4 regions of the Arthrobacter sp. CP30 genome follow, and region 1 is predicted to be linked to each of the others. Evidence: riboswitches for the same ligand, from Rfam matches in the RefSeq annotation. Region 1 holds a riboswitch; each other region holds the start of a gene.
The links. Region 1 has a riboswitch for cyclic di-AMP ahead of ACTIMO_RS09715 (C40 family peptidase). Riboswitches for the same ligand answer to the same signal wherever they lie in the genome.

Region 1 (7,115 bases):
GCGGTGTCGACCAATTACGCCAAGAACTACCGCTTCTCCGGCGAGGAGCGCATCGCGTTCTGCGTCGACAGCCTCGCGCACCTGCCGAACATCCGCGTGGTCCCCATGGGCGCCGGCCTCCTGGCGGACTTCTGCCGCGAGAACGGAGCGACGGCGCTCGTGAAGGGCCTTCGCTCGAGCCTCGACTTCGACTACGAGCTGCCCATGGCGACGATGAACCGGCACCTGGCCGATGTCGAGACCGTCTTCCTGCCGACGGGCACCGACTTCGCCCACGTCTCCTCCACCCTGCTGAAGGAGGTGGCCGCACTGGGGGGCGACATCCGTCCGTTCGTGCCCGACGCCGTCCTCCGACGCCTCGTCGACCGGGTCTGAGGGCCGTTCGACGGCGCGGTCTGTCAGACCCGGTTGGCGCAGACCGGACGGAGGACGGACGTAGCGAGTGCGATGCTCTCCTCGGTAAATCTCGCGATCCACTGCCCTGGACCGAGATCAGGGTGCGATGCAGCCATGGTGACCGTAGCTTTCGAACACTGGGAGATGTTGAGGTGTGAGCGCGTCACATGGTACGTCGAGGTGACGACGATGATGTCGTCCCAGCCGCGATCCCGGGACATGTCGCTGATGGATCGTGCTTCGCCGCGGGTGGTCAGCGGATCCGGGCGGAAACACGTGGTCCTCCGGGTCTCCGCTCCACACAGGGCGTCCGCCTGCGTGTTGCCCGGCAGGCCCGTCGACGACAGCACGAGGAGGGGTGCGGCGCCCGTGTCGACGAGATCCTGTCCCACCGCGAGGCGCTCGTCCGAAGCGCCCGCCAGCACGAACACCGCATCTGCGCGACCCGTCTCGGCGAGCGGCGGGTTGTAGAAGAACTCGTAGGCTGTGAGGAGCCACAGGACGAGCAGCACCGTGCAGAAGCGCAGAGTCCGGCGGAGCACCCGCGGGAGGCCATCCGGTGTCCCAGCAGGATGCGGAGGGATGGAAGGGCTGGTCACCCTCCGAGGGTAGACGTACAGCCGCGTTTTGGGCCTGCCGGTCCCATCGGGCTAGGATGGTACGTCGGTCATATGTTCTACAGGAGTCACCATTAGCAGCGATCTCAGTTCGCCCCTGACATTCAGTGTCAAGGATCTCGGACGCAGTCCGGGGAGCATGCGGACCATCGAAGAACATGTTCCGGCACCCAAGGATTTCGGCGTGGCGCTGATCGGCGTGCAGGAGGGCTCCGACATGGAGCTGGACCTGCGGTTCGAATCGGTCCACGAGGGAATCCTGGTGTCGGGAACGGCAAACGTCGAGGTGACCGGCGAGTGCGGCCGTTGCCTGGAGCCATTGCGGTTCGACCGCGACGTGGACCTCCAGGAACTCTTCTTCTACAGCGACTCTGCGTCGCTGTCGGTGGAAGAGGACGAAGAACAGCACCGGGTGGAGAGCGATTCCGTCGATCTGGAGCCCGTGCTGAGGGATGCGGTGGTCACTTCGCTGCCATTCCAGCCGGTGTGCCGGGAGGATTGTCAGGGCCTGTGTTCCGAGTGCGGAGCACGGCTGAACGACGATCCGGACCACCACCACGAAGTACTGGATCCCCGCTGGTCAGCCCTCGCAGGGCTGGCGGGCACTGCCGCCGAGAACGATGCGGCACCCAAGTCAGAGTCAGACGAGAAGGAAGAGAGTTAGCCGTGGCTGTCCCGAAACGGAAGATGTCCCGCGCGAATACCCGTGCACGCCGGTCCCAGTGGAAGGCAACCGCCCCCAGGCTGGTCAAGACCCTCGAGAACGGTCGCGTCACCTACAGCCTCGCCCACCAGGCCAAGGTTGTCACCGACTCGGCCGGCACCCCGCTGTTCCTCGAGTACAAGGGCCGCAAGGTAGCCGACGTCTGACATCGGTGCACCTTCCGCTGCCGTGCTCCGCGCAGCGGCGGAAAACGCCGGTCCGACGCGTGATCAGCTGATGCGGTCGTGAAGAATACAGAAGAACTCTCGAAGCGTCTCGGTGTCACTATCGACACCGAGACGCTTCGTCTTGCCCTGACGCACAGGTCCTACGCGTACGAGAAGGGCGGCATCCCCACCAACGAGCGCCTTGAGTTCCTCGGTGACTCGGTGCTCGGCCTCTCGGTGACGGACGCGCTGTACAGGGACAACCCGGATCTGTCCGAGGGTGAACTGGCGAAGCGACGGTCCGCCGTGGTCAGCACCAGGGCGCTCGCCGGCGTCGCCAGGGCACTGGACCTCGGCAGCTACGTGCTGCTCGGCCAGGGGGAGAAGCTGACCAACGGGCGGGACAAGGCCTCCATCCTCGCCGACACCATGGAGGCCGTGATCGGCGCCGCGTACCTGAGCCACGGCATCGAGACCGCCCGCGCCATGGTCATGCGCCTCATCGGTCCCCTCCTGCGGGACTCCGCCGTGCTCGGTGAGGGGACGGACTGGAAGACCCGAATCCAGGAGACGGCAGCGGGCAGGCGGCTCGGCGCCATCGACTACCAGGTCGACGGGACGGGTCCCGACCATGCGCGCACCTTCACCGCGCGTCTCGTCATCGGCGGGGTGGAGTACGGCGCGGGTGGTGGGCACTCGAAGAAGGAGGCCGAGCAGGCGGCTGCGGCTGCTTCGTGGAAGCTCCTCGCCGACGTTCAGGACGTGCCTGCGACCGTCACGGGAGCCGGCGACGTCGGCGTGCGTCCTGCAGGTGTCGTGACCGGTCGCTCCGGCGGCGCGCGGAGGCACACCGACCACGCGGGGCTCCCCGAGCGCTCAGACTCCGACGACGGAGCATGAGTGCCTGAACTCCCCGAGGTGGAGGTGGTCCGGCGGGGACTGTCCCGCTGGGTCACCGGGCGGGCGGTCGAGAAGGTCGACGTCCTCGATCCACGATCCCTGCGTCGTCATGTCAACGGGGTCGAGGATTTCGTCGGTGACGTCACCGGCGCGCGCATCACCGATGTGGTGCGGCGCGGGAAGTTCCTCTGGATGGTCCTCGAGGATCCGGCGGCGGATGACGCCGCCCCGCCGCTGGCGCTGATGGCCCACCTCGGCATGAGCGGGCAGCTGCTCATCGAGGACGCAGCGGCGCCCCCGGAGAAGCACCTGAAGGTTCGCCTGGCCCTGTCGCGGGCGACGGGGGAGGACGGCTCCGCCCTGCCCACGGATCTGCGTTTCGTCGACCAGCGGATCTTCGGTGGGATGTTCGTCACGGGCTTCGAGCCGACACCGGACGGTCACCCCGGTGGGCTGGGGGGAAGCGACACCGCGCTCGTGCCCCACCAGGCCGCGCACATCGCCCGCGACCCCCTCGATCCGGCATTCTCCTTCGAGGAGTTCCACCAGCGCCTGCGCCGCCGTCGCACGGGGTTGAAGCGTGCCCTGCTCGACCAGGGACTCGTCTCGGGGATCGGGAACATCTACGCCGACGAGGCGCTGTGGGCTGCGCGCCTCCACTATGCGCGGCCCACGGAGACGATGCGCCGACCCGACACCCGGCGCATCGTGGACGCCGCCACCGAGGTGATGACCCGTGCCCTTGCCGCTGGGGGGACGAGCTTCGACTCCCTCTACGTCAACGTCAACGGTGCATCGGGCTACTTCGCCCGCGATCTCGAGGCCTACGGGCGTTCAGGCCGGCCGTGCCGCAGGTGTGCTGCAGAGGGACGGACCACGTCGATCCGGCGGGAGCATTTCATGAACAGGTCCTCCTTCTTCTGCCCCGTCTGCCAGCCCCGGCCGCGGAACGCGAGACCCTGAGCAGCGCCGGGACAGCGGCACCCGGCCGTTCGTGATCCAAACGTGACAAGTCGGGGATCACCGCGTACCGTTGAACCCGCGCCCGCTCCACCACGGAGGGGCGCCCCTCCTCTCTCTGCCTAACCCTGTCGATGAGGACGGACCGTTCGCTACACACATCGACAGGGGCGGGGGAACCGATAGCGGACCCACTCACGGGTCCTAGGGGTCAAGACGCGCGTGCACCAGCTCTGGGGCGGTGGTGCACGAACACCACGTCCGGATGTCCCATCCGAACCCGACAGCTAACTTCGTAGGCATTGGGAAAGGCATCAGCATGTCCAAGAAGAGCCATATCGCACGCCACCGGGCAGTCCCCACGCGTGTCAACCCCCTCGTTACCGCCTCACGGGCCGTCTCCGCGAGCGCCTCGATCGCCGGCAAGCCCGCCGCCGTCGTCGTCGCGGCCTCCGGCCTCATGCTCGGCGCGGCACTGCCCGCCAGCGCTTCCGGCGAGATCAGCGTCCAGTCGGTTCCCGTCCAGCAGGTCGCGGCCACCCCCGCCGCAGCCGGTACCTACACCGTCCAGTCCGGTGACACCCTCGGCAGCATCGCCGCGGCCCATGGCGTCAGCCTGGACACCCTGTTCTCGGCGAACGGCCTGGGCTACGCCTCGGTCATCTACCCGGGCCAGTCCATCGCACTCGGCGGATCCGCCGCTCCCCAGCAGCAGTACTCGGTGCAGTCCGCCTCGATCGTCGCCGCTCCCGCGGCAGCGCCCGTCGCCGCTCCCGTAGCAGCGCCCGTCGCCGCTCCTGTCGATGACGCGCCGACCTACAGCCTCCAGTCCTCGTCGATCGGCGCCACCGGCATCGTCGGAACGGCCATGCAGGGAGAGGGATCGGGCTACGTCTACGGCGGCACGGCCTTCGGCGGCTGGGACTGCTCGGGCTTCGTCCAGTGGGTCTACGCGCAGAACGGCATCAACCTGCCGCGCACCACGTGGTCCCAGTTCGCCGCCCTGCGCCCCACCGGTAACCCCCAGCCGGGTGATCTGGTGAGCCAGAACGGTGGGAGCCACGTCGGCATCTACCTCGGCAACGGCCAGATGATCAGCGCACTGAACCCGTCGCAGGGTACGCAGGTGCACCCCGTCTCCGTCATGTCGGTGGACGGCTACTACACCCGCTGATCGATCGGTCGGCCCACCCGGTCCGCGGTCACGCTGCGAGCCGAAGGAGTGAGGTCGAGCTCCAGCAGTGACGCCTGACGAAGGGCGGGATGCACAGCATCCCGCCCTTCGTCGTACCCCCGTTCCGACGCCGGCCGGCACCATGTCCGAGCGGTCGGGAGCGCCGTGCACGTCGAGCACGGGGCAGGCTCCGCAGGCTCCGGCCGCGGACGACGGCGCGTGCTCGGCGTGATGGAGGTCGGTCCGGCTGCCGGACGACCGGGCGGGTGGGACAGGAGTGCGCGAAGCCAGCGGGGGCAGGCGGTCTGCAGGCCGGTGTCAGGTCGAGTAGTGGCGGGCGAGCCGCTCGAACCCCTCGTCGATGCCGACCGCCGGACGCCAGTCGAGGACCGCCCTGGTGTGCCGCTGGTCGAACCAATGCGCGGTCGAGAGCTGCTCCGCCAGGAAGCGCGTCATGGGTGGCTCCCCGGACCGCTCGAGGGCGGTCCAGAAGCGCTCGATCACGGCTCCCGCTCCCCGGGCGAGCGATCCGGGCACACTCCGGGTCGGTGGGGTCACGCCTCCCGCGCGGCAGATACCGGCCAGGAGCTCGGCGATGGGCCGGGGTTCGCCGTTCGTGACCACGAGTGACAGTCCCGCGGCGCGGTCCATCCGGACCAGGCACGCCACGATCGCAGCCGCCGCGTTGTCCACGTAGGTCGTGTCGATGAGGGCGGTGCCGGCGTCGAGCAGCGGGAGGCGGCCGGCACGTGCCCGCTCCATCACGCGCTCCACGAGCTGCGTGTCCCCGGGACCCCAGACGATGTGGGGACGGACCGCCGCAACCCGGAAGCCACGGGTGCTGCGGCCGAGCGCCAGCAGCTCGGCGGCGGCCTTGCTCCGCGCATAGTGACCCCGCGCATGCGCAGGATCGGCGGGGCCTGCCGGTGCGCCGACCAGCGATGTGCCGTCATGCGCCACCGAGGGTGAGGAGACCTGGACGACGTCGGTGACGCCGGCCTGCTCCGCCGCGTCCAGGAGGAGGCGCGTCCCCTCGACGTTGATCCGGTGGAACTCGGCAGCGGGACCTGCGAAGGAGACCTTTGCGGCGAGGTGGATGACCGACGAGCAGCCGGCCACCGCGCGGGCTACGGCTGCGGGATCATCGACGGAGCCGAGGACCTCCTGGGTCCCGGCGATCCCCGCCGGGCGCCGCTGGAAGCAGCGCACCTCCCGCCCGGTGGACAGCACCTGCTGCGCCACCGCGTGGCCGAGCATGCCGCTGGCCCCCGTGACGAGGACCGTCACAGGGACCCTGCCCGGCCGCCCGAGAGGAACCGGCCGCTCCAGGCGGCCACGCGTGCGCGGTCGATCTTGGCATTGTGGCGGATGTCCACCGGCAGGGCGGGAACCTCGACGACGGCGGCCAGATCCACTCCGCGCTCCCGGGCCACCCGGCGCGCCGCGGCCGCCAGATCCGGGGCGGCCAGGCGGGCCCGCTGCTCCGGCCTCCGGAGCAGGGACGAAGCGGACGCTCCGGCCCGCCGTCGGACCGGCCGCCCGGACGCTGCTGCCGCGCTTCGGGACGCTGCTGTCTCGAGGACGGCGACGACGGCCTGCGTGCCGGCCGGCCCGACGCCGACGACGGCGGCGAGGCGGACGTCGCCGAGCATCTCTAAGGCCTGCTCCAGGCCGACGGGCGTGAGGATCCCCGCGGCGGAGGTGATGACGTGGCCCAGGCGGCCCTCGACCCAGAGCCTGCCCTCGGCGTCGAGGTGGCCCACGTCCCCCGTGCGGTGCCACGGGTGCGTCCGCACGGATTCCTGCTGTGTCCTCCACAGCCGGAAGTAGCGGTCCTTCACGTGCGGCGCGTCGACGAGGATCTCGCCGGTGACACCGGGGGCCGTGGTGGGCTCACCGGTCGCCGCGCCCGGAGCGGGCCGGTGTGGCCGGGCGCCGTGCCCGTGGTCCTGGACGTCCGGACCGGACGGGGCCAGCGGACTGATGGCGATGACCGCTCCGTGCACGGGACGGCCCACGCAGACACCGTTCCCTGCGCCGTCGAGCCCGGCGGCCGCCGCAGCGGCAGCCCGCCGGATGCCGCCGAGATCGGTGTCGGCGACGAGCAGGGATTCCGTCATGCCGTACGGCGTGTGGAGGGCGGCGGCCGGGACCAGGGCCTGGACCTCCTCCAGCAGCGGCACGGGGATGGGGGCTCC
Region 2 (7,115 bases), on a different contig from region 1:
GAGCGCGGCGAAGTCGGGCACCGCGGGAAGGATGAGGTCGGGCCGGCGTGTGAGCAGTCGGCGCAGGTCGTCATCGCTCCGGCGCGCCAGCTGATCGGCCAGTGCTCGGATTGCGGACATCCCTCCAAGGCTACCCGGCGCCTCCGACAGAGCTGGGCGCGGGCAGCACGCCCGCTGCGTGCAGGACGCCGTGAGGGGGACCGGCGCCGGAGCCGGCGTCAGGACCGGCGCCGCGCCAGGGCGGACAGCACCACGAGGGTGGCCATGAGGAGGAACGCGATGGGAAGGCAGAAGTAGGACGCCAGGACGAAGCCGGGCCATACCGTCCCGCCGAGGAAGGCGGTGAGGAGGATCGCCGCGAGCGCGATGAGGCCGATCACGGCGCAGGCGACGGCGGCCACGGAGAGGACCAGTCGTCCACGACCCGCGGGTCCGCCGGGAACCTCGCCGTCGCGCTCGGCAGGGACGCCGACCGACCGCCGCGCGGGGGCGTCCTGGGCTGGTTCATCAGGGATCATAGCCGTCCAAGACTACAAGAACCACGGCCGGGGAGCTGCCGGAGAAGCTATATCCTAGGAGACACAGACTTCCCCGGCGGCGGCAGCCCGCCCCGGCACCAGGCGGTGCACGGACCCGGGACCACCACCGCAGGCGCTGGCCGCCCGGTTCAGCTAAGAAGAGGTAGACGACGTGCCCATCGGCAAAGTCAAGTGGTTCGACGTGGACAAGGGCTTCGGTTTCGTGGCCACGGATGACGGCAAGGAAGTATTCCTGCACGCCTCGGCCCTGCCCGCCGGCGTCAGCGAGGTGAAGGTCGGCACCAAGCTCGAGTTCGGCGTCGCCGACGGCCGCCGCGGACTGCAGGCGCTCTCCGCTCGGATCCTGGAGCAGGCCCCGTCCGTCGTGAAGGCGACCCGCAAGAGCGCGGATGACATGGCGGTCATCACCGAGGACCTCATCAAGCTGCTCGACGCCGTGTCCAACGGACTCCGCAAGGGGCGCTACCCGGAGAGGGCCCACGCGACGAAGGTGGCCGCGGTTCTCCGAGCGGTGGCCGACGACCTCGACGCGTAGGCTTCGACCATGACCACGACCAACCCGGACACCGCCGGCGACACCACGATGCCCGACGACGGCGACGCCGTCCTCCAGGTGCCCGTGGAGGCGCCGAAGAAGCCGCGTGCATCTCGTCGCATCCCGAAGTCCGACGCCGTGCTCGAGGCCGCGGTCGAGCGTGCCCGTGCGGCTGTGCTCGAGGTGGCCCCGGAGTCCCAGATCGGCCGGCACGTGTCCGCCGTGATCGAGGGCGAGCGCCTCGTCACCCACCGCTTCGAGGCGTTCATGCCGGGATACGGCGGGTGGCAGTGGTACGCGAGTGTGGCACGCGTGGCGAGGAGCAAGGACGTCACCGTGTGCGAGGTGGGCCTGCTGCCGTCCGCGGCGTCGCTCGTGGCGCCCGAGTGGCTGCCCTGGTCCGAGCGCGTGCGTCCGGAGGATTCCGCGACGGATGACGCCGGCCTGCCGGAGGGAGCAGCTCCCAACGCGGCGCCGCTGGAGGGCGTAGCCGGTACGGACGGGGCAGCGGAGGATTCCGCGGGCGGGGCCCCTGGTGCATCGGGTCCTGCGCCGTCGGCCCAGCGCGGGGACGACGACGTCGTCTCCGGGGTGGGACCCGCACCGACCGACACCGCAGCCGGAGAACCCTCGGCCACGGAGGACGGATCCGCCGCCTCCACGGGACAGCCCGACGACGAGTGACCGCCGTGGGTCGCCGGGGCGGGGAGGAAGGAGCATGAGCACCTTCCGCTCGCTCGGCATCCACAACTACAGGCTCTGGTTCATCGGCGCGCTGATCTCCAACATCGGTACCTGGATGCAGCGGACCGCCCAGGACTGGCTGGTCTACGACATCCTCACACCGCAGAACGCCTCGGCGCTCGGGATCGTGATGGCCCTCCAGCTGGGGCCGCAGCTCGTCATCGCGCCGTGGGCCGGACTGATCGCCGATACCGTCGACCGCAGGAAGCTCCTCGCCACCACGCAGATCGCCATGGCGCTGCTCGGCATCGGGCTCGGCCTCATGGTCCTCCTCGACGTCGCCGTCCTCTGGCACGTGTACGCGTTCGCGCTGGCGCTCGGCGTCGTCTCCGCCTTCGACGCCCCCGCACGGCAGGCGTTCGTCTCGGACCTGGTGCGTGACGACTACCTCCCGAACGCCGTCGCCCTCAACAGCGCATCCTTCAACGGCGCCCGCCTCATCGGCCCCGCCGTCGCCGGGCTGCTCACGGCGGGGGTCGGACCGGGCTGGGTCTTCATGATCAACGCCCTGACGTTCGGAGCGATGGTCTACGTCCTCCTGGTGATGCGCGCCTCCGAGCTCAACAGCCAGCCGCGGCAGGCGCCCGGCAAGGGCCGGATCCGCGAGGGCTTCCGTTATGTGCGGCGCCGCCCGGACCTGATGATCGTGATGCTGGCGATCTTCATCGTCGGCACCTTCGGGCTCAATTTCGCCGTGTTCATCGCAGCGATGGCGAGGACCGAATTCGGGCAGGACGCCGGTGTGTTCGGGGTCCTCTCGTCGGTGATGGCCGTCGGTTCGGTGGCCGGCGCCCTGCTCTCCGCCCGGCGGGAACGGCCGCGGCTCAGGTTCGTCTTCGGGGCCTCTGCGGCCTTCGGCCTGGCCTGCGTGCTGGCGGCCCTGGCCCCGAACCTCTGGCTCTTCGGGCTGGCACTGGTGCCGGTGGGACTGTTCGCGCTGACCCTGATGACCAGTGCCAACGCCTATGTCCAGACGACCACGGACCCCGGCATGCGGGGGCGCGTCATGGCCCTGTACTTCGCGATCTTCCTCGGTGGCACGCCGCTCGGGGCGCCCGTGGTCGGCTGGGTGTCCGACATGTTCGGGCCCCGCTGGAGCCTCGGCGTGGCCGCTGCATCCGGCCTGTTGGCCGCCGGGGTGGGCATCTTCTGGGCCTGGCGCTACCACGAGGTGCGGTTGCGGTACGACCGCTCGGCACCCCGGCGCCTGCGTCTCGACCACGAGGCGGGCGCTGCGGACTCCGGGGCGTAGGCGGAGAGTTCCCGCCAGTGTCCTGCATGCTTCGTCCGGCAGCTGCCGGAGGCGCGGCACCGGCGGTCCGGAGGAGGTGCTCCACGACGGCTGGAGAGGCGGTCCTGCCGGTCTAGAGGAGGTGCTCCACGACGTGGTCGATGCACGCGATCAGCGCGGAGACGTCGTCGGGCTCGATCGAGACGAAGGTGGCGATGCGCAGCTGGTTCCGGCCCAGCTTCCGGTAGGGCTCGACGTCGACGACGCCGTTGGCGCGGAGGATCGCTGCGATCCTCGACGCATCGACCGCGTCGTCGAAGTCCACGGTCACGATGACGTTCGAGCGGTCTTCGGCCCGGGCGACATAGGGCTCGGCGATCGGGGAGGCCTCTGCCCAGGCGTAGAGCCGGCCGGCTGAGTCCGCGGTGCGGGCCGCAGCGAAGGGCAGGCCGCCCTGGCCGTTCAGCCAGGCCACCTGGGCGTCGAGCGTCACGAGGGTCGAGAGGGACGGCGTGTTGTACGTCTGGTTCAGCCGCGAGTTGTCGATGGCCGTCTGCAGGTTCAGGAAGTCCGGGACCCAGCGGTCGCCCGCCGCGATGCGTGCGGCGCGCTCCAGGGCGGCGGGGGAGAAGAGCCCGAGCCAGAGTCCGCCGTCCGAGGCGAAGTTCTTCTGCGGGGCGAAGTAGTAGACGTCCGCCTGCGAGACGTCGACGTCGAGCCCCCCGGCCGCGGACGTTGCGTCGACGACCACGAGTGCGCTGTCGTCCGCTCCCGCCACCCGGCGGACGGGTGCGGCCACGCCCGTGGAGGTCTCGTTCTGCGGCCACGCGTAGGTGTCCACGCCGGCCTCGGCCACGGGATCGGGACGGCTGCCCGGCGCGGACGTGATGACACTCGATTCCTGCAGGAACGGTGCCCGGGTGGTGGCCGAGGCGAACTTCGACCCGAATTCCCCGAAGGAGAGGTGCTGGGCCCTCGCGTCGACCAGGCCGAACGTCGCCACGTCCCAGAACGCCGTCGAACCGCCGACGCCGAGGACCACTTCGTAGCCGTCCGGGGCGCCGAAGAAGGAGGACAGTCCTTCGCGCACACGCCCGACCAGGTCGCGCACCGGCGCCTGGCGGTGCGAGGTGCCGAGGAGCGTTGGTCCGGCGGCGACGAGCGCATCGATCTGGCCGCTCCGCACCTTCGACGGACCGGCACCGAAGCGGCCGTCGGCGGGCAGGAGGTGGTCGGGGATGCGGGGCGCTTCGCTCATGGGGTGCTCCAGCTGATCGGCGGGGGTATCGCCCTCATTCTGCCCCAGCAGCGGGTGGCCCTCCATTTGTGAACAGATGCCCGGGGCCCCTCCGCGCCCGCCGGGGACCCCCTCGGCGGGAATCACCGGAGCGGTCGCATGGGTTAACCTTGGGAGGCATGGGGCGGAACCGGCTGTGGCGGCCGCGGTGCCCCACCCGCGTGAGGCATTCCAGCCGCGCACCCGCACCGCACCAAGGAGCTGACCCGCATGACGGACCTCATCGACACCACCGAGATGTATCTGCGGACCATTCTCGAGCTCGAGGAGGAGAACATCGTGGCGCTCCGTGCGAGGATCGCCGAACGGCTGCGCCACTCCGGTCCGACCGTCTCCCAGACCATCGGGCGGATGGAGCGCGACGGCCTCGTGGTCGTCTCCGGTGACCGCCACCTCGAACTCACCGAACTCGGGCGGCATCGGGCCACCGGCGTGATGCGGAAGCACCGCCTGGCCGAGCGCCTGCTCAGCGACGTGATCGGCCTCGACTGGGCGTACGTCCATGACGAGGCCTGCCGCTGGGAGCATGTCATGAGCGAGCGTGTCGAGCGGCGGCTGTACGAACTGCTCGGCCAGCCCTCGGAGTCGCCGTACGGCAATCCGATCCCCGGTCTCGAGGCCATCGGCGGCATCCGGTCGGAGCTGTTCACGGACGGCGTCGTCACCCTGCTCTCGGCCATGGGTACCTACTCACCCGACAAGCGGGTGACGCTCGTCCGTCTCGCCGAGCCCATCCAGGTCGATCCCGAACTCCTCACCCAGCTGGACGAGGGCGGCTTGCGCCCCGGTGCGGACCTCGCGCTGGAGTCCGTGGGCGGGTACGTCTCCGTGCGTGTCCCGGGCGTCGAGGGAGCCCTCGAGCTGCCCCCCGAGGTCGCGTCGCACGTCTTCGTGTCCGTCGCCGCCTGACGGCTCCACCACCGGTCCCTGACGGCTCCACCGCGGGTCCCTGACGGTGCTTGGCCCCGGACCGTCACGGCGCCGGCACGGCGATTTCTTCGCGCCCGGGCGCGCCTCGGATGGTCGCCGTCACCAAGAACATACCGTTCCGTGACCGGAACGTGACATAGGGTGCTTTCTGTTGTAGCCTTCATCTCGTGCCAAATTCGCTCTAGATCCGGCACCCTCCTGCAAATCGCCTAGCTCTGCCATTGCCGGAGGTCCGTCCGCACCATCGCATGGCAGAGGCGGGGGAACCAATTTCGGGTTTCTGCACAGAAATCCTTGGGGTTAAGTCGCTTGCTCACGCAGCGGCCGGGTGACTCCCATCCGAATCCGACAGCTCACCTCGCAGGCGTTGGGAGAGGCAATCCACCGTGTCCACCAGCTCTTCGCTGGGCCGCCACCGCGCGCCCAAAACGGTCAGCCCGCTGACCACCCTGTCGACAGCAGTCGCATCCAACGCCGGTTCCGTCGGCCGCCAGGCAGCCGTCATCGTCGCCGCCTCGGGCCTGGTCCTCACGGCCGGCCTGCCGGCCCACGGCGTCACCACCGCGGACCGTGAGGTCCAGTCCTCCGCAGCCCTGACCATCAGCCGCGTCGTCTCCGCCGAGGTCACGGTCCCGGCCACGGCGAAGGTCACGTTCGAGCGGGTCGCCGTCGAGGTCACCCCCGCCCCCGAGTCCGTCGAGGAAGCCCCCGTCGTCGAGGAAGCCCCCGTCGTCGCGGCCCCCGCACCCGTCGCCGTCGTCGCGGCCCCCGCACCCGTCGCCGCCGTCGAGGCACCAGCACCGGTCGTTCCCGCTGTGGAGGTTCCGGTCGCAGCAGCACCCGTGGCCGCCGTCGCCGCGCCGGTTGCCGCGCCCAGCGCCCCGGTCGCCGCAGCGCCTGCAGCCGCCGCACCTGCTCCTGCCGCTCCGGCGCCCGCAGCCCCCGTGGAGCAGTCCGCTCCGTCATCCGGTGTCGCCGCCGGACTCGTGGCCTCCGCCTACGGCCAGATCGGCGTCGCGCAGGACTGCACCGCCATGGTCGAGACCGCCCTGCGCTCCGTCGGCAAGTCCGTCGGAGACCTGGCCCCGGGCCAGTTCTTCCAGTTCGGTGACGTCGTCGGCACGCCCGCCGCGGGCGATCTCGTCATCACCGGCGGCCATGTCGCGATCTACGTCGGCAACGGCCAGGTCATCAGCGGTGGCCTCAACGGCATGAACACCGACATCCACAACCTGTCAGACCTTCCCGGCGCAAGCTTCGTCCGCGTCCGCTGATCACCACACACGGAGAATCCCTTATGACTTCACGCACCACGATCGCCCGCCACCGCTCAGAAGCGCAGACCACTGCCGGCTTCTCCGCCCTCGCCGCAGCAGTCACCACCAACGCCGGCGGCATCGGCCGCCAGGCCGCCGTCATCGTCGCGGCCTCCGGCCTCGTCCTCACCAGCGGTGTCGCGGCCAACGCCGCCGACCTGCAGCCGCAGCGTGAGGTAGCCACCTCCAACGTCTCGGTCTCGTCGGTTCGCGCGGCCGTCGTCGCCTCGAACTCGTCCGTCGTGTCCTTCAACATGACGCCGGTCAAGGTCAAGGCCAAGCCTGTCGTCAAGACCCCGAAGGCCCCCGTCGTCGTGGCTCCCGTCGTCGAGGAGGTCGCCGTCCCCGTCGTCGAGACCGCTCCCGTCGTCGAGGCAGCACCGGTCGCCGCGGCAGCTCCCGCCGCCCCCGCCGTCGCCGCCCCGGCGGCCGTTGCGCAGGCTCCCCAGGCTGCGGCCGTCGCCGCTCCCGCCGTCGCCCCGGCTCCCGTCGCGGCACCGGCACCGGCGCCCGTCACCGCCCC
Region 3 (7,115 bases), on a different contig from region 1:
ACAAGGATGCCGCGAGTGGAGGTGCGATTGGGATGATCAGCACCGCCAGGAGTCCGGCGGACCCGCCTATGGCGCGTTGCCCGTCTCCTACGATGCCTTTTCCTTCGATGCTCACTTCTATCGGGTGGACGGGAGTGCCGCTTTGGACCAGCTGGGGGAAGGGTAGTCCTTCGTGATGGTCAGCGGTGGCGGTCATGGCGTGCAGCGCGTTGCCTGAGCTGCTCGAGGTATTCGTTGTATGCGTCGAGTTCCGGTGTGCCCTCGAGATTGTGTTTACGGTCCATTGCTTTTGAGGTCACTGTCTCATCGCGCTGCCACCGCACCATGATGATCAGCAGCATCAATACGGATGGCAGTTCCCCATAGGACCAGGCCAGCCCCCCTGCTATGCCCTGGTCCGTCAACGGGTCGACATCCCATCCCGCCGGTAACGTGCCGAAGAAATCTACGACCGGAGTAGTCGCCATCATCAGCACGACGCCAAAGAATGCATGCAAGGGCATCTCTGCGAAGATGTCGAGGAACCGACCGAGATGGGATTGTTTGACCGGCAGCGGATCCGTGGACAGCACTGGAACCGTGAAGAGGATTCCAGAAATCAGGAACAGCAACTCCAACGTGATGTGTCCGTACCAGGAGGGCAGCATCGCGTCTGCGATACCGCTGAGGTAGACCCCGTAGAAGCTCACCAGGAACACTGGGATCATGAAGGCCGGATGGAGCAGGATTCTAGCCGTTCTGGACTTTAGACCAGCATGCGCAAGCCTCAGGACCGGTCGGCCGAGGCCACGGTGAGGAGTTGCGCGTAAGAGGAGCGTGCCTGGCCGGCCCAGAACCAGCAAGGGCGGCACCGCCATCATGAGAGTGAGTTGCTGGAACATGAAGACGGAGAACATTCGCAGCCCGTAGCCCTCGACTCCGGCACCCATGGTGATCATGATGATCATGCACCCTGAGAGGAAAACTGCTGTCCGCCACACCGGCCAGGATCTACCGGATGTCCACAGGCGGATCGCACCTGTCAGGTACAAAAGGCCCAGTAGTAAGGCGATTGCAGGTATCAGCGGGATCGGCTGCAAGGTTGGCGCCAGGTACGTTGCCCATGAAGGAGGTGCTTCCGGTATCCATACCGGTCCGCTGACCCATGGTTCGTTCACTGTTGCCCGCCCTTCCTCATTCATTATCGCCGCCCCTTGGTCATCACCGCCAAAGAGTTCTGATCAGTGATGCGTGCCTGTGCCACAGCGAATGCGCGTCGCGTGAGGAGGACCTCTCGAGGCAACAGCACCAGGCTGGCTTGCATCAGTGGAACTTGAGCCGACGCTCGTTACTTTGACGTGCAGGTTTCAGTGGTCGGGCCGGTTCTGCTGTCCTCCTCGTGGTGCCTGTGGATGGGATTTGAGGAGGTGGAAAAGGAAATAGCGGCAAGCACCCCCGTCCAGGGCACTTGCCGCTATCTCAGCTCAAGGGTATTCGCTTCAGCAGACAGTTCTACTAGCTGACGCGAACGAAGGAGGATCCGGCGAGGTCGGACAGCGGGTGTTCCATGGTGGCGTTGATGCCGTTCATGCCGCTGCTGATGACCTTGCCGCCGCCGACGTAGATGGCGACGTGGCCCGGGCGGATGACGAGGTCACCAGGAGCCGGGGTGGCAACGACGGTCCCGAACTGGAAGAACTGCATGGGGCCGAGGTCCCCGACGTTCTTGCCGATCGAGCGCAGGGCCCGCTCGACGAGAATGGTGCAGTCCTGGGTGGAGCCGATCTGGGCGTAGGCCGAGGCGACCAGGGCAGCACCGACGCCGCTAGCGGCAACAGTGGGCTGAGCGGCAGCCGGAGCGGCCGGGGCTGCTGCAATGGGCGCAATGGATGCCGAGGTGAGGGAGATGCCGGCAGGCGCTGCGGCGGGAGCAGGTGCCGGGGCAGGTGCACTGTAGAAGACCTGGTTGGCAGGGAGCGCGGCAGGCACTGCTGCGGGGCTCACAACAGCACTGGCAGCGGCCGGACCGGAAAGCTTGATCTGCTGGCCCGGGTAGATCACCGATGCGAAGGACAGGCCGTTGGTGGCCAGCAGCGCATCAAGGTTCACACCATGGCGTGCAGCGATCGCGCCCATGGTGTCACCGGAAGCCACCGTGTAGGTACCAGCTGCAGACGCCTGAACAACAGGGGTCTGGACAGCGGGGGCCTGCACCGCAGGTGCCTGGGTGGTGACGGCGGTCGATGCGGCTTCGGAGTACGTTCCTGCCTGCGCTGCGGGGGCTCCGACGGCGAAGACGAGGCCGCCGGTTGCGGCGGCGACGATGGCCGGCTTACCCAGTGCGACGGCGCCGGTCTTTGCCGAATACGCCAGGCCTTCGAGGGCGACGGAGTGAGTGACGGCCGCGCGGTGGCGTGCCGGAATGGACGATCGTGACATGGTGATTGCCTCTCCCATGCCTGCGGGGTGAGCTGTCGGGTTCGGATGGGAGTCACCCGGCCGTCTCGAAGATCTATCCATCACAGCGTCATAGGACGAACCGTGGCAGACAGACTTCGTAGATCGGCTTAACCCCGAGGATCAACAACACGGGACGTGTCGCGATCCGGTGGAAACGTGGTTCCCCCGTCCCTGCCAACTGGGTGATGCGAACGGGTCCCGGGAGCAGCGGCAGGGCTCGGCATTCTGCGCGGGAGAGCGAACTCGGCGGGTGCCGGGGTCACGTGAGGACAATACCCTAGGGTGGTATCGATTGTCACGTTCCCATAACGCACACTCCTGAAGGATGCCAGTGACGGGGTGAGAAACAGATGACCAGATACGACGCGGAACTTCTTGGTCAGATGATCGTTCACCTGGTTCACCTTCTTCACGGATACTTAGGGGACCGTGCATCTCACACGGCTGAGAACCGCGTCGTCAACGCACTGGGCCACTCGTGTCGTCGACGATGATGATGAGGGAAGCAAAGATGACACTTCGCACCGAACACAACCTTAATGACATCTCCTCCAGGGGTGCGACACAATCGGGCGAAGCCCCGAACGTTGATGAGAGTAGTGGCACTCACCATGGTTACGCCGCTGACAGAAGTGCCTACCTGCGTCGGCTCAAGCGCATGGAAGGTCAGGTTCGTGGTATAGCCCGAATGGTCGAGGAGGACAAGTACTGCATCGACATCCTCACTCAGGTCGCTGCCGTCAACAGTGCCATGCATGCCTTCAGTCTCGGGCTCCTTGAGAGTCACCTGACGCATTGCGTTGCAGACGCTGCACGGGAGGCAGCAGGTACGAACATCACCGGCGATACAACCGACATAGGTCTGATCGATCAGAGAATTAAGGAAGCGACTCAAGCCATAGGGCGGCTGCTGAGATGACAGAACCCATTCGATGGGGTCAACGACAACAGCCGGTCACTAGCGCAGGCCTCGGCACTCTAGAAAACCGAAGCTTCCCAACACCATCGCGGCCGAGTCCTCAATGAGTAGGGCGTGGCCCCCGGCTCGATGACAGGGGTGTCTTGTTAGTCCCTTATACGGCTTTGACCGACTACCGACCGCGAGAGCTGCAGGGGTATCGCCGCAACCGGTGGTTGGGTTGCGTTACTGAGGTCGATCATCATTGAGGCAGCGACACCTTCACGGCCAATGTTCATCGGTGTCCGCTGACCCGATGAGAAACTCACCGAGTTTTCGTCCTACGGTCACCTGAATTCCACATTTCCCCGACGATGGCTGCATCTTTCTATAAAAGGGTCTCCTACGCAGACCGGCTGCTGCGGCTGTCGGTTGCCGCCCGGCCCTACCTGGTCACGGTCAGCGTCCCGATCCGCGATCATCTCGTGTCCGCCGATAGTGACCTCCATTGACGTCTGCCGTCGTGCCTCTTGGCTCTAGCTATTCCTCGGGGGTCGGGGTGTGTCGATTCTGAATTTCGCTGACCAGCCTTCATCAGGTCGAGGGTGAGCTTCCAAGCCACTCTTTCACCAACGGTCATTCGCAAATCGTGGGCGTAGACAGCTGGCGCGCCATATCGGTGATAGTGCTGCACCAACCTCTTGATCACTCATGGTTTGATTGCGCTGAGGAGAGTGCATTAATGCTTACGCGCGCGGGCTGGACCGGAAGCGGTTCATCAGTGACTGCGGGAACAGCCTGGCCTTGACCCTCGTGGACCACGGGCTCCCACGTCGCAGCGCACGGGTGACGATATCGACGTCGTCCCAGCGCGCTGGGACGGGCCGTGCGAGGGTGGCGGAGCCACCGCCGCGAACCGCGCCGCTCCCGCCGCCCGGCCGGACCGGTGGGATCGCACCGTCCGCCGGGATCCGCGCGGCGTACTCCTCGTGCTCGTAGGCGTTCCTGAGCCGGGCCAGCGACTGGGCAGGCTCGCCCGCGAGATCCGCCTCGTGGGCCAGGCGGGCTGCGAAGGTGCGCGGGGTGTCGGTCTCGTCGAGTGGGTGTCCGTAGTCGCCGGCGATCTCCGTCGTCTCGGCCCAGGCCGCGGTCGCGGCACCGTCGACGGCGGTCGACACGTCCGCGACGGCGACGGTCCGGCGGCGTGACCGGGTCCTGGCCGTGCGCAGCAGCAGGGGGACGAGGGCGAGCAGGGCGATCCCGCCGAGAGCGGCCGCACCGGCGCCGGGCGAGGCCTCGTTCCGCGGTCCGGCACCCTGGCCGCCCGCCGCAGCATCCGAGGGTTCCGCCGACGCGTCGGCCTCCGCTCCGACCCGGGGAAGGCTTCCCGGGTTCAGGGCGTCGGAGTCGTCCGCGCGCGGTCCCACCGGCGAGAAGGCCTGCTGCGCGTAGGTCGGCACCACGCCGCGGGACGGCGTCGGTTCGAACTGGACCCACCCGACCCCCTCGAAGTACAGCTCGGGCCAGGCGTGGGCATTGCGGGAGTCGACGACGAACTCGTTGAGCTCGGTGCCGTCGGGGCCCTCCTCGGTGTCGCCGGTCGGGCTTCCCGGCGTGTAGCCGACGGCCACCCTGCTGGGGATGCCGGCCGCCCGGGCCATCACGGCCATGGTCCCCGCGTAGTGCACGCAGTATCCCGACTTCGAGTCGAGGAAGCGGGCCATGACATCCATGCCGCTGCCGTCGTACCCGCCCTCCACGGGGGCCTCGACCGAGTACGTGAACTCCGGTCCCCGCAGGTAGTTCTGGATGGCCATCGCCTTGTCGTAGGGGTTCACGTACTCCCCGGTGATCTCGTCGGTCCTGGTGCGGACGATCTCCGGGGTGTCGTCGGGCAGCTCGCTGAAGATCGCGGGAACGGACTCGCTGTCCGACGGCCCGATCGACCCCAACCCCTCCCGCGTGAGTGACGCGGAGCGGGTCTCCACCAGGTACTCCTGCCGGGCCGTCGACCCGCCATCCGTCGCGAGGATGGACAGATTCGCCGGATCCCAGGCCCAGCTGCCCGCGAGGTTCGAGACACCGACGGGTGCGTACGGGGACAGCAGCCAGGGGCTCGCATAGCTCTGCGTCGTGATGCGCGTGAAAACCTGCTCGGCCTCGGCGTCCGCAGCCGGTGCTCCCGTCTCCGCGCCGATCTCCTCGACGCCCGCCTCGCGTTCGCCCCTCCGCTCGTCCGGCTCCCAGCGGCGTCCGCTGAAGTCCTCGAGCGTCACGGCCCGCAGGTAGACCGGGGTGTCCGCGTTGGTGGAGTAGGCGATGCGCCCGAAGCCCGTCGGGTTCCGGAGGTCGTTGCCGAGGGTGACGGCGGGATTCAGCCCCGTGGCATTGCCCCACAGGTTCAGGCGCGCGCCCTGCGGGAAGGCTCCCGAGGTGAAGCCGGGCACGAACATCGGCAGGACCACGGCGACGGCCAGGGCCGCGGCTCCGATCATCGCGCTGCGCCCGGCGAAGCCCGAGGACGCACGCGCCCCGCCCGACGCGAGCCGATTCCCCCGCCACTGCGCGACGGCGAGGAGGAGCAGGAACGCGAGGACCGTGGTGATGAAGGAAAACATGCCCACACCGGTGGGCTTCACGACGGCCGGCGAGATCATGACCGTGATCAGGGCCAGGCCGCTGGCTGCGGGCATGCGCAGGGTGGTCGAGAAGAGGTCGACGACGATCGCGATGAGCCCGAGCGCGGCGCAGACGATGAGGAAGATCCCTGCACTCGGCAGGACGGGAGCGACTTGGGACACCACCGTCTCCTCGGCCTGGGCGAGCAGGCGCTGCAGTTCCAGCGAGGTGCCCGGACCGGGTACCACCCCGAGGATGCTCTGGCGCGGGAAGAACTGGGCGGTCAGGGACCCGATGAAGGCGAGAACCCCCACGAGAGCGGTGATGATGCTGCCGAGGCGGAGCGCCCGCGTGGCGGCCATCGCCACCAGGACGGGGACGAGGGTGCCGACCACGGGCGCGAGCCACGTCCAGGGTTCGACGACACCGTTGAGGCTCGTGGCGGCCGCGAGCACCGCGAGGAGGCAGGCACCCGTCACGGCCCAGTGCCACGGGTCGGCCGACGGCGACGGTCGGGGAACGGCCGGCGCGGTGCCCGGAGCCGTCGCGGGGCGGGAGAAAGTCGAGGTCATGCTGATCCCCTCTGAGTGGCTACTGGTGTGAGGAACTCTGCTGAATTGGGCCAAGAATTACGTCTGGTCGGACCTCGGGCTCCCGTGGAATGTCTGCTCACTCAAGTGTGTCGCATGTCATCCTCGTCTCATTTCCTGCTTTCCCTTACTTCAAACCCTGAAGCGTGTGGATGAGTTCCTTGGGGCGTCGTGTTGAGACGAGCCAGTAGGGCGTTTTGTCTTCTTTGTCGGTGAGTTCGATGCGTACGACCCCGTCGATCCAGCCACGAATACAGAGGAAAGCGAGGCCGTGCAAGTTGGGGCCACGTTCGGCTGTGGCTTTGGGACCGATGAAGCTTTGCGTTCGGCCTACGTATTGCCGCTCTATACGAGCCCTTCCTACCTGGAGCTCAGTGGGAGTGACCCGGATGGTTGGGGTCGAGTTGAAGAGGGCGAACACGAGGCCGGCGAGGGTCAGCGCAGACGCGAGGAGGCTGATGAGTGCATCAATGGGAGCGAAGATGATCGCGGGGACTGTGGAGAGGCCGACGGTGATGACCCAGATTCCCGGGCTGGGATAAAGCTTCTCCTCGTACAGAATCTTTTGA
Region 4 (7,115 bases), on a different contig from region 1:
GCAGCGGTGCCCGGCGCAGCACGGGACGCCGTATCGGCATCATCCTCCTCGGCCTGATTGTCCCCGCCCTCTTGCTGCTCGGCTGGCACCTCAGCACGGCGTCGGGCTTCTTCAAGCCGTCGCAGCTGCCCTCCCCCGCCTCGGTCCTCGCGGCCGCCGTCGACCTCGTGGACCGCGGCCAGCTCGCCACGCACATCCTCATCTCCACCCAGCGCGTGGTCCTCGGCTTCCTGATCGGGTCCGTGCTCGGCGTGGTGGCTGGCGCGGTCCTCGGCCTCTCCCGCGTCGCGGACATCCTGCTCACCCCGACGGTCGGCGCCCTGCGCGCCGTCCCGTCGCTGGCCTGGGTGCCGCTCCTGGTCCTGTGGATCGGCATCAACGAGGACTCGAAGGTCACCCTGATCACCATCGGCGCCTTCTTCCCCGTCTTCACGACGCTCTACCTCGGACTGCGCCACGTGGACCGGAACCTCGTCGAGGCGGCCCGGGCCTTCGGGGTCAACGGCCTGCGCCTGCTGACCACGGTGCAGCTCCCCGCCGTCGTGCCCGCCCTGTTCTCCGGCCTGCGGCTGGCGCTCGCCCAGTCGTGGCTGTTCCTCGTCGCGGCGGAGCTCATCGCCTCGTCGATGGGGCTCGGGTTCCTGCTCGTCGACTCCCAGCAGAACGGGCGCGTGGACCGCATCCTCCTCGCCATCATCCTGCTGGCGATCATCGGCAAGACCACGGACGCCCTGCTCGGGATCGCCGAGCGCTGGGCGGTGCGCCGGTGGGCCTAGGCACGACGACGCACGCCGCGGCACCCGCGCAGGACGAGGCGGCGCGCCTGGCCTTCTGGGCCGAGCAGGCGGCCCGGCTCGAATGGACCGGACCCTGGGACACACTGCACTCCTTCGCGAAGGCAGAGCCCCGGGCGGACGGGACGCTGAGCGTCCCCGTCATCGAATGGTTCGCCGGCGGAACCCTGAACGTCGCCGTCAACTGCGTGGACCGGCATGTCCGTGCCGGTCGCGGGGACCGCGTGGCCCTGCACTTCGAGGGTGAACCCGGTGACCGCCGGACGGTGACCTACGCGGACCTGCAGGACGAGGTGTGCCGTGCGGCGAATGCGCTGCTCGCCCTCGGGATCGGGAAGGGCGACCGCGTGGTCGTGTATCTCCCGGTCCTCGTCGAGACCGTCGTCATCACCCTCGCGTGCGCGCGGATCGGCGCGGTCCACTCGCTCGTCTTCGGCGGGTTCTCCGCCGAGGCGCTGCGCTTCCGCGTGGAGGACACCGGAGCCAGACTCCTCGTCACCACGGACGGCCAGTACCGCCGCGGAACGGCCGTGCCGGTCAAGGCGAACGCGGACGCCGCCGTGGCGGGCAGCAGCAGCATCGAGCACGTCCTCGTGATCCGGCGCACCGGCTCGGACGTCCCGTGGACGGACGGCCGCGACGTCTGGTGGCACGACGCCGTCGACGCCGCACCCAGCGACCACGAGCCGGAGGCGTTCGACGCCGAGACGCCCCTGTTCATCATGTACACCTCGGGGACCACGGGCAGGCCGAAGGGTCTGGTCCACACCGCGGGCGGTTACCTCACGCAGGCGTCGTGGAGCTTCGAGCACCTGTTCAGCCACCCCGATCCGGCGCAGCGCGACGACGACGTGCACTGGTGCACCGCCGATCTCGCCTGGGTGACGGCACACACCTACGAGATCTACGGTCCGCTCTCCAACGGCGCCACGCAGGTGATCTTCGAAGGCACACCCGACACGCCCCACCCCGGCCGCCACTTCGAGATCATCGAACGCTACGGCGTGACGAGCTACTACACGGCGCCCACCCTGGTCCGTTCCCTCATGGGCTGGTTCCCGGACGGTGTCCCGTCCACCTGGGACCTCTCGAGCCTCCGCGTCCTCGGGACGGTCGGCGAGGCCGTGAACCCCGAAGCCTGGCGCTGGTTCCGCCGGAACCTCGGCCGCGACGAGCTCCCCGTCGTCGACACGTGGTGGCAGTCCGAGACCGGCGCCACGATCCTCTCCCCCAGCCCCACGGACTCCTCGTTCAAGCCGGGCTGCGCGGCGCGGGCCCTGCCGGGGGTCTCCACGCGGATCGTCGACCGGCACGGCGCGGCGGTGCCGGCGGGCGAGCAGGGCCTGATCGTCGTCGACCGTCACGGCCCCGCGATGGCCCGGACCGTCTGGGGCGATCCCCAGCGCTACCTCGACTCCTACTGGCGGATGTTCGCTGCCGAGGGCTGGTTCCTCGCCGGCGACGGCGCGCGGTACGACGACGACGGCGACACCTGGATCCTCGGGCGCGTGGACGACGTGATCAACGTGTCCGGTCACCGGCTGTCGACGATCGAGATCGAGTCGGCCCTCGTCGCCCACCCGCTCGTCGTCGAGGCGGGCGTGTGCCCGATCGCCCATCCGGTGACGGGCCATGCCATCGCGGCCTTCGTGGTGCTGGCCACCGGTACCGATCCGTCGATCGACGTCTCCGGGACGCTGCGGGCCCAGGTCGCCGAGGCGATCGGCCCGATCGCACGCCCCTCGGCCGTCGTGGTCGTCAAGGACGTGCCGAAGACGCGCTCCGGCAAGATCATGCGGCGCCTGCTCACGCAGCTCTTCGAGGGCACGGAGCTGGGGGACACGACATCCCTGCAGAACGAGGGGTGCATCCCCGGGATCCAGGACGTCCTCCGCCTCAGCGTCCGAGGCGCTACTCCGGCAGGTCTGCCCCGCGGTTAAACGAAGGAGACGGCAGGCGCCCCGTCCAAGCGCCTGCCGTCTCCCGTGCGTGGTCCGTCCGGTATTAGCCCACCCGGACGAAGGATGCTCCCGGAAGATCCGAGAGAGGGTGCTGCATGGTGGCGTTGATGCCGTTCATGCCGCTGCTGATGACCTGGCCACCGCCGACGTAGACGGCCACGTGGCCGCCCGTGATGACGAGGTCACCGGGAGCGGGGGTGGACACCTGGGCGCCGAACTGGAAGAACTGCGAGGGGCCGAGGTCTCCGACGGAGATACCTGCCGCGCGCAGGGCCTTCTCGACCAGCACGGTGCAGTCCTGCACGGCACCGGCAGCGAGCTGCGCCCGGGCGGAGCCGAGGATGGCGCCCGCGGCGTTGCCCGAGGGAGCGGTCTCGGCGGCGACCGGGGTGATCGCTGCCGAGGCCAGGTAGACACCCGATCCGGCTTCCGTGGACACGGCCGGAGCCGGAGCGATTGCGGCGGCCTGCTGGACGGCAGGAGCAGCTGGTGCTGCGGCGACCGGGGCGGACACCGTCTGGGCCGGCGCCGCGACAGCAGCACCGGCGGCGGGGATGACGATCGTCTGTCCGGGGAAGATGACCGATGCGAGCGAGAGGCCGTTGGCGGTCAGGACCGTGGTGAGCTCGACGCCGTAGCGGGCCGAGATGGCACCCAGGGTGTCGCCGGCGGCGACGGTGTAAGCGGTGCCCGCGGCGCTTGCTGCGGCAGCGGGGGCGACCGCGGCGGTCGGAGCCGTCGTGCCCTCGGCGGTGTAGGTGCCGGCGTGTGCGGTGCCGACGGCGCTGAGGGCGAGGCCCGACGTCACGGCGACGATGGCGACCGGGCGGCCCACGGCGGTGGCTCCGCTCTTCGCGGCGCGGGACAGGCCCTGCAGCGCGAGGTTTCCGTCGACGTCCGCGCGGTGGCGTGCCGGTGAAGTGATTCGTGACATGGTTCTATACCTCTCCCATGCCTGCGGGGTGAGCTGTCGGGTTCGGATGGGAGTCACCCGGCCGCGGGCACCGCCGGTGGGCGGTGCGGTGCGACTTAACCCCGAGGACGCGTGCAGGGATCCTGCGCGTCCGGTGGAACTGATGGTTCCCCCGTCCCTGCCTTCGGTGTATGCGGACGTATCCCGATCGGCGGCAGGGCTCGGCAATCCGTGCGGGAGCGCCCCACGTGGACGGGAGCACCGACTGAGAGTACCCAGCGCTCCGGGCGTTTGTCACATTTCTGTAACGGGGCGTATCCTGCCCTTCCCGCCGGTCACCGATCGCCCTGCAGCGCGCGCTCCCGGCGCGATCCCGCGGAACGCCACCGGCGGAAGGCGAGCACGGTCCCCGTCGCGCTGAGGATCAGCAGGCCGCACTGCTGCACGAAGAACCACACTCCGACGGATGTCCCGCCGATACTCGATGCCGCCACGATGCTGCCGGCCAGGACGAGCGTGAGGACGGCACCGACCCAGCACAGGGTGTTCCACAGGAGGCGCTCCTGCTCGCGCGTAGCAGCCCTCCACTCCTCGGTTCCGCCGTGATCCATGCACCAACCCTAGGCGTACGGACCAGGACTCCGCCCTGACATCCGGCACCACGCAGAGCGACACATTGTTTGGATTGTCGCGACCCCGATGTCACACTCGTGCTTGACCATCCCGAGCGGCCGAGAGATCTGGCTCATTGACGCCGCAGCAACCCTGGCCCCCGTGCACCACGGGGACAGTAGGGTGCTACTGCCAGAACGATGGAGGAAGTCATGAGCGTCGCCGACCTGTCCACTCCCCTGAAGTTCGCCTACTGGGTCCCCAACGTCAGTGGTGGTCTCGTGGTCTCGACCATCGAGCAGCGCACCAGCTGGGACTTCGACTACAACCGCAAGCTCGCCCGGATCGCGGAGGACGCCGGTTTCGAGTACGCCCTGTCACAGACGCGGTACGCCGCCTCCTACGGCGCGGACAAGCAGCACGAGGCCACGAGCTTCTCGCTCGCCCTCCTCGCCGCGACCGAGAGACTCAAGGTGATCGCCGCCGTCCACCCCGGGATGTGGCACCCGGGCGTGCTGGCCAAGTTCATCATCACGGCCGACCACATCTCGAACGGCCGCGCGGCCGTGAACATCGTCTCCGGCTGGCTGAAGGACGAGTTCGTGAACTTCGGCCTCGAGTGGCTCGAGCACGACGAGCGCTATGTCCGCACGGAGGAGTTCATCCGCGTGCTCAGGGGCCTGTGGACCGAACAGGGCTACAGCCAGTCGGGGAAGTACTACGACATCACGGACTTCACACTGAGCCCCCCGCCCGTCGACGTCCCCGGCCGCCCGCACCCGGAAGTCTTCTTCGGCGGCAATTCGACGGCGGCGCAGGCCACTGCCGGCCGGGTCGCCGACTGGTACTTCTCGAACGGGAAGGACCTCGACGGGTTCAGGGAGAACATCGCCGGGGTGCAGGCCTCGGCCACCGCCGCCGGGCGCCGTCCCCGGTACGGGCTGAACGGCTTCGTCATCGCCCGCGACTCCGAGAAGGAGGCGCGTGACACGCTCCGTGAGATCGTGGCCAAGGCCCACCGTCCCGCGGTCGAGGGCTTCCGCGACGCCGTGCAGGAAGCGGGCGCCTCCACGAAGGACGGCAAGGGCATGTGGGCCGATTCCTCCTTCGAGGACCTCATCCAGTACAACGACGGCTTCCGGACGCAGCTGATCGGCACTCCGGAGCAGATCGCCGAGCGGATCGTCGAGTACAAGAAGATCGGCGTCAACCTCTTCCTGACCTGCTACCTGCACTTCCAGGAGGAGGTCGCCGCCTTCGGGACGGACATCCTCCCGATCGTGCGCGAGCTCGAGGCGGATGCGGCCCGCAGGGCCGGCGTCGACTTCGATCCGGACGAGACCCTCACCGGAACCCATCCCAGCAAGGCAGGTGTCTGATGGCAGAACGTTCCTTCGGTTTCCGCACGCGTGCTCTCCACGCCGGCGGAACCCCCGACGCGACGCACGGCGCGCGGGCCGTCCCGATCTACCAGACCACGTCCTTCGTGTTCAAGGACACGAACGACGCCGCGAACCTCTTCGCGCTGCAGAAGTACGGCAACATCTACTCGCGCATCGGCAACCCCACCGTCGCGGCCTTCGAGGAGCGCATCGCCTCCCTCGAGGGCGGGATCGGCGCAGTGGCGACGGCGTCGGGCATGAGTGCCGAGTTCATCACCTTCGCGGCCCTGTGCCAGGCGGGCGATCACATCGTCGCGGCCTCCCAGTTGTACGGCGGGACCGTGACCCAGCTCGACGTCACGCTGCGCCGCTTCGGCATCGAGACCACCTTCGTGCCGGGGACCGACCCGGCGGACTACGCAGCGGCCATCCGCGAGAACACGAAGGCCGTCTACGCCGAGGTGATCGCGAACCCGTCCGGTGAGATCTCCGACCTCGCGGGACTCGCGAAGGTGGCGCACGACGCCGGCATCCCCTTCATCGTCGACTCCACACTGAGCACCCCCTACCTCGTGCGGCCCATCGAGCACGGCGCCGACATCGTCATCCACTCGGCCACCAAGTTCATCGGCGGCCACGGCACCACCCTCGGCGGCGTGATCGTCGAGAGCGGCCGGTTCGACTGGGGCAACGGCAAGTTCCCCATGATGACCGAGCCGGTGCCCTCCTACGGCAACATCCAGTGGTGGGCGAACTTCGGTGAGTACGGGTTCCTCACCAAGCTCCGCACCGAGCAGCTCCGCGACATCGGCCCGTCCCTCTCGCCGACGTCGGCCTTCCAGCTCCTGCAGGGCGTCGAGACGCTCGCCCAGCGCCTCGACGAGCACCTCGAGAACGCCCTCGCCGTGGCGCAGTGGCTCCAGGCCGATCCCCGCGTGGAGTACGTCAACTACGCAGGCCTGCCCACCCACCCGCACCATGAGCGCGCGAGGACCTACCTCCCGCAGGGGCCGGGGTCCGTGTTCAGCTTCGGCATCCGGGGCGGGCGGAAAGCGGGCCAGAAGTTCATCGAGTCGCTGCAGCTCGCCTCGCACCTCGCGAACGTCGGCGACTCCCGGACGCTCGTGATCCACCCGGGCTCGACGACGCACCAGCAGCTCTCCACCGAACAGCTGGTCGCGGCGGGCGTTCCCGAGGACCTCGTCCGCATCTCCGTGGGCCTGGAGGACCTGGCCGACATCCTGTGGGACATCGACCAGGCACTCGCCCTCGCGGTCGATGCGACGGACGAGGCCTTCGACGACCTCCCGCAGGAAGCGGCGGGCGGGAACGACGACGACGCGTCGGCGACGCGCGCAGTGGGAGTGGGAGCATGAGCGGCACGGAAGCAGCACCTCGCACGTGGGAGGGGCCCTCGGCGCCCGAGCGGCTCGCCCTGCTCCGGAGCGCCCGG

Region 2: it holds a riboswitch for cyclic di-AMP, as region 1 does, so the genes downstream of both, ACTIMO_RS14175 (NlpC/P60 family protein) here and ACTIMO_RS09715 (C40 family peptidase) in region 1, are expected to answer to the same signal.
Region 3: it holds a riboswitch for cyclic di-AMP, as region 1 does, so the genes downstream of both, ACTIMO_RS01885 (LysM peptidoglycan-binding domain-containing protein) here and ACTIMO_RS09715 (C40 family peptidase) in region 1, are expected to answer to the same signal.
Region 4: it holds a riboswitch for cyclic di-AMP, as region 1 does, so the genes downstream of both, ACTIMO_RS04960 (C40 family peptidase) here and ACTIMO_RS09715 (C40 family peptidase) in region 1, are expected to answer to the same signal.

Annotation. Positions count from the first base shown of each region.
Region 1 covers NZ_JBQEMM010000006.1:29,970-37,084, forward strand. Annotated here, with positions in the region: gene coaD (pantetheine-phosphate adenylyltransferase) at 1-375, shown strand, start outside; gene ACTIMO_RS09690 (YdcF family protein) at 399-995, opposite strand; gene ACTIMO_RS09695 (YceD family protein) at 1,111-1,677, shown strand; gene rpmF (50S ribosomal protein L32) at 1,680-1,883, shown strand; gene rnc (ribonuclease III) at 1,962-2,783, shown strand; gene mutM (bifunctional DNA-formamidopyrimidine glycosylase/DNA-(apurinic or apyrimidinic site) lyase) at 2,784-3,746, shown strand; cyclic di-AMP (ydaO/yuaA leader) riboswitch at 3,884-4,060, shown strand; gene ACTIMO_RS09715 (C40 family peptidase) at 4,063-4,917, shown strand; gene ACTIMO_RS09720 (NAD-dependent epimerase/dehydratase family protein) at 5,236-6,204, opposite strand; gene ACTIMO_RS09725 (alpha/beta fold hydrolase) at 6,201-7,115, opposite strand, start outside.
Region 2 covers NZ_JBQEMM010000011.1:91,157-98,271, reverse strand. Annotated here, with positions in the region: gene ACTIMO_RS14210 (helicase-associated domain-containing protein) at 1-120, opposite strand, end outside; gene ACTIMO_RS14205 (hypothetical protein) at 219-518, opposite strand; gene ACTIMO_RS14200 (cold-shock protein) at 691-1,074, shown strand; gene ACTIMO_RS14195 (DUF3027 domain-containing protein) at 1,084-1,758, shown strand; gene ACTIMO_RS14190 (MFS transporter) at 1,793-3,070, shown strand; gene serC (phosphoserine transaminase) at 3,183-4,307, opposite strand; gene ACTIMO_RS14180 (metal-dependent transcriptional regulator) at 4,557-5,255, shown strand; cyclic di-AMP (ydaO/yuaA leader) riboswitch at 5,489-5,657, shown strand; gene ACTIMO_RS14175 (NlpC/P60 family protein) at 5,663-6,550, shown strand; gene ACTIMO_RS14170 (NlpC/P60 family protein) at 6,574-7,115, shown strand, end outside.
Region 3 covers NZ_JBQEMM010000001.1:373,217-380,331, forward strand. Annotated here, with positions in the region: gene ACTIMO_RS01880 (cytochrome c oxidase assembly protein) at 180-1,181, opposite strand; gene ACTIMO_RS01885 (LysM peptidoglycan-binding domain-containing protein) at 1,495-2,418, opposite strand; cyclic di-AMP (ydaO/yuaA leader) riboswitch at 2,421-2,639, opposite strand; gene ACTIMO_RS01890 (metal-sensitive transcriptional regulator) at 2,951-3,358, shown strand; gene ACTIMO_RS01895 (transglutaminase family protein) at 4,084-6,528, opposite strand; gene ACTIMO_RS01900 (DUF3093 domain-containing protein) at 6,674-7,115, opposite strand, start outside.
Region 4 covers NZ_JBQEMM010000002.1:334,175-341,289, reverse strand. Annotated here, with positions in the region: gene ACTIMO_RS04970 (ABC transporter permease) at 1-776, shown strand, start outside; gene acs (acetate--CoA ligase) at 767-2,734, shown strand; gene ACTIMO_RS04960 (C40 family peptidase) at 2,799-3,689, opposite strand; cyclic di-AMP (ydaO/yuaA leader) riboswitch at 3,693-3,868, opposite strand; gene ACTIMO_RS04955 (hypothetical protein) at 4,004-4,279, opposite strand; SAM riboswitch class I at 4,384-4,487, shown strand; gene sfnG (dimethylsulfone monooxygenase SfnG) at 4,481-5,659, shown strand; gene ACTIMO_RS04945 (O-acetylhomoserine aminocarboxypropyltransferase/cysteine synthase family protein) at 5,659-7,038, shown strand; gene ACTIMO_RS04940 (CoA-binding protein) at 7,035-7,115, shown strand, end outside.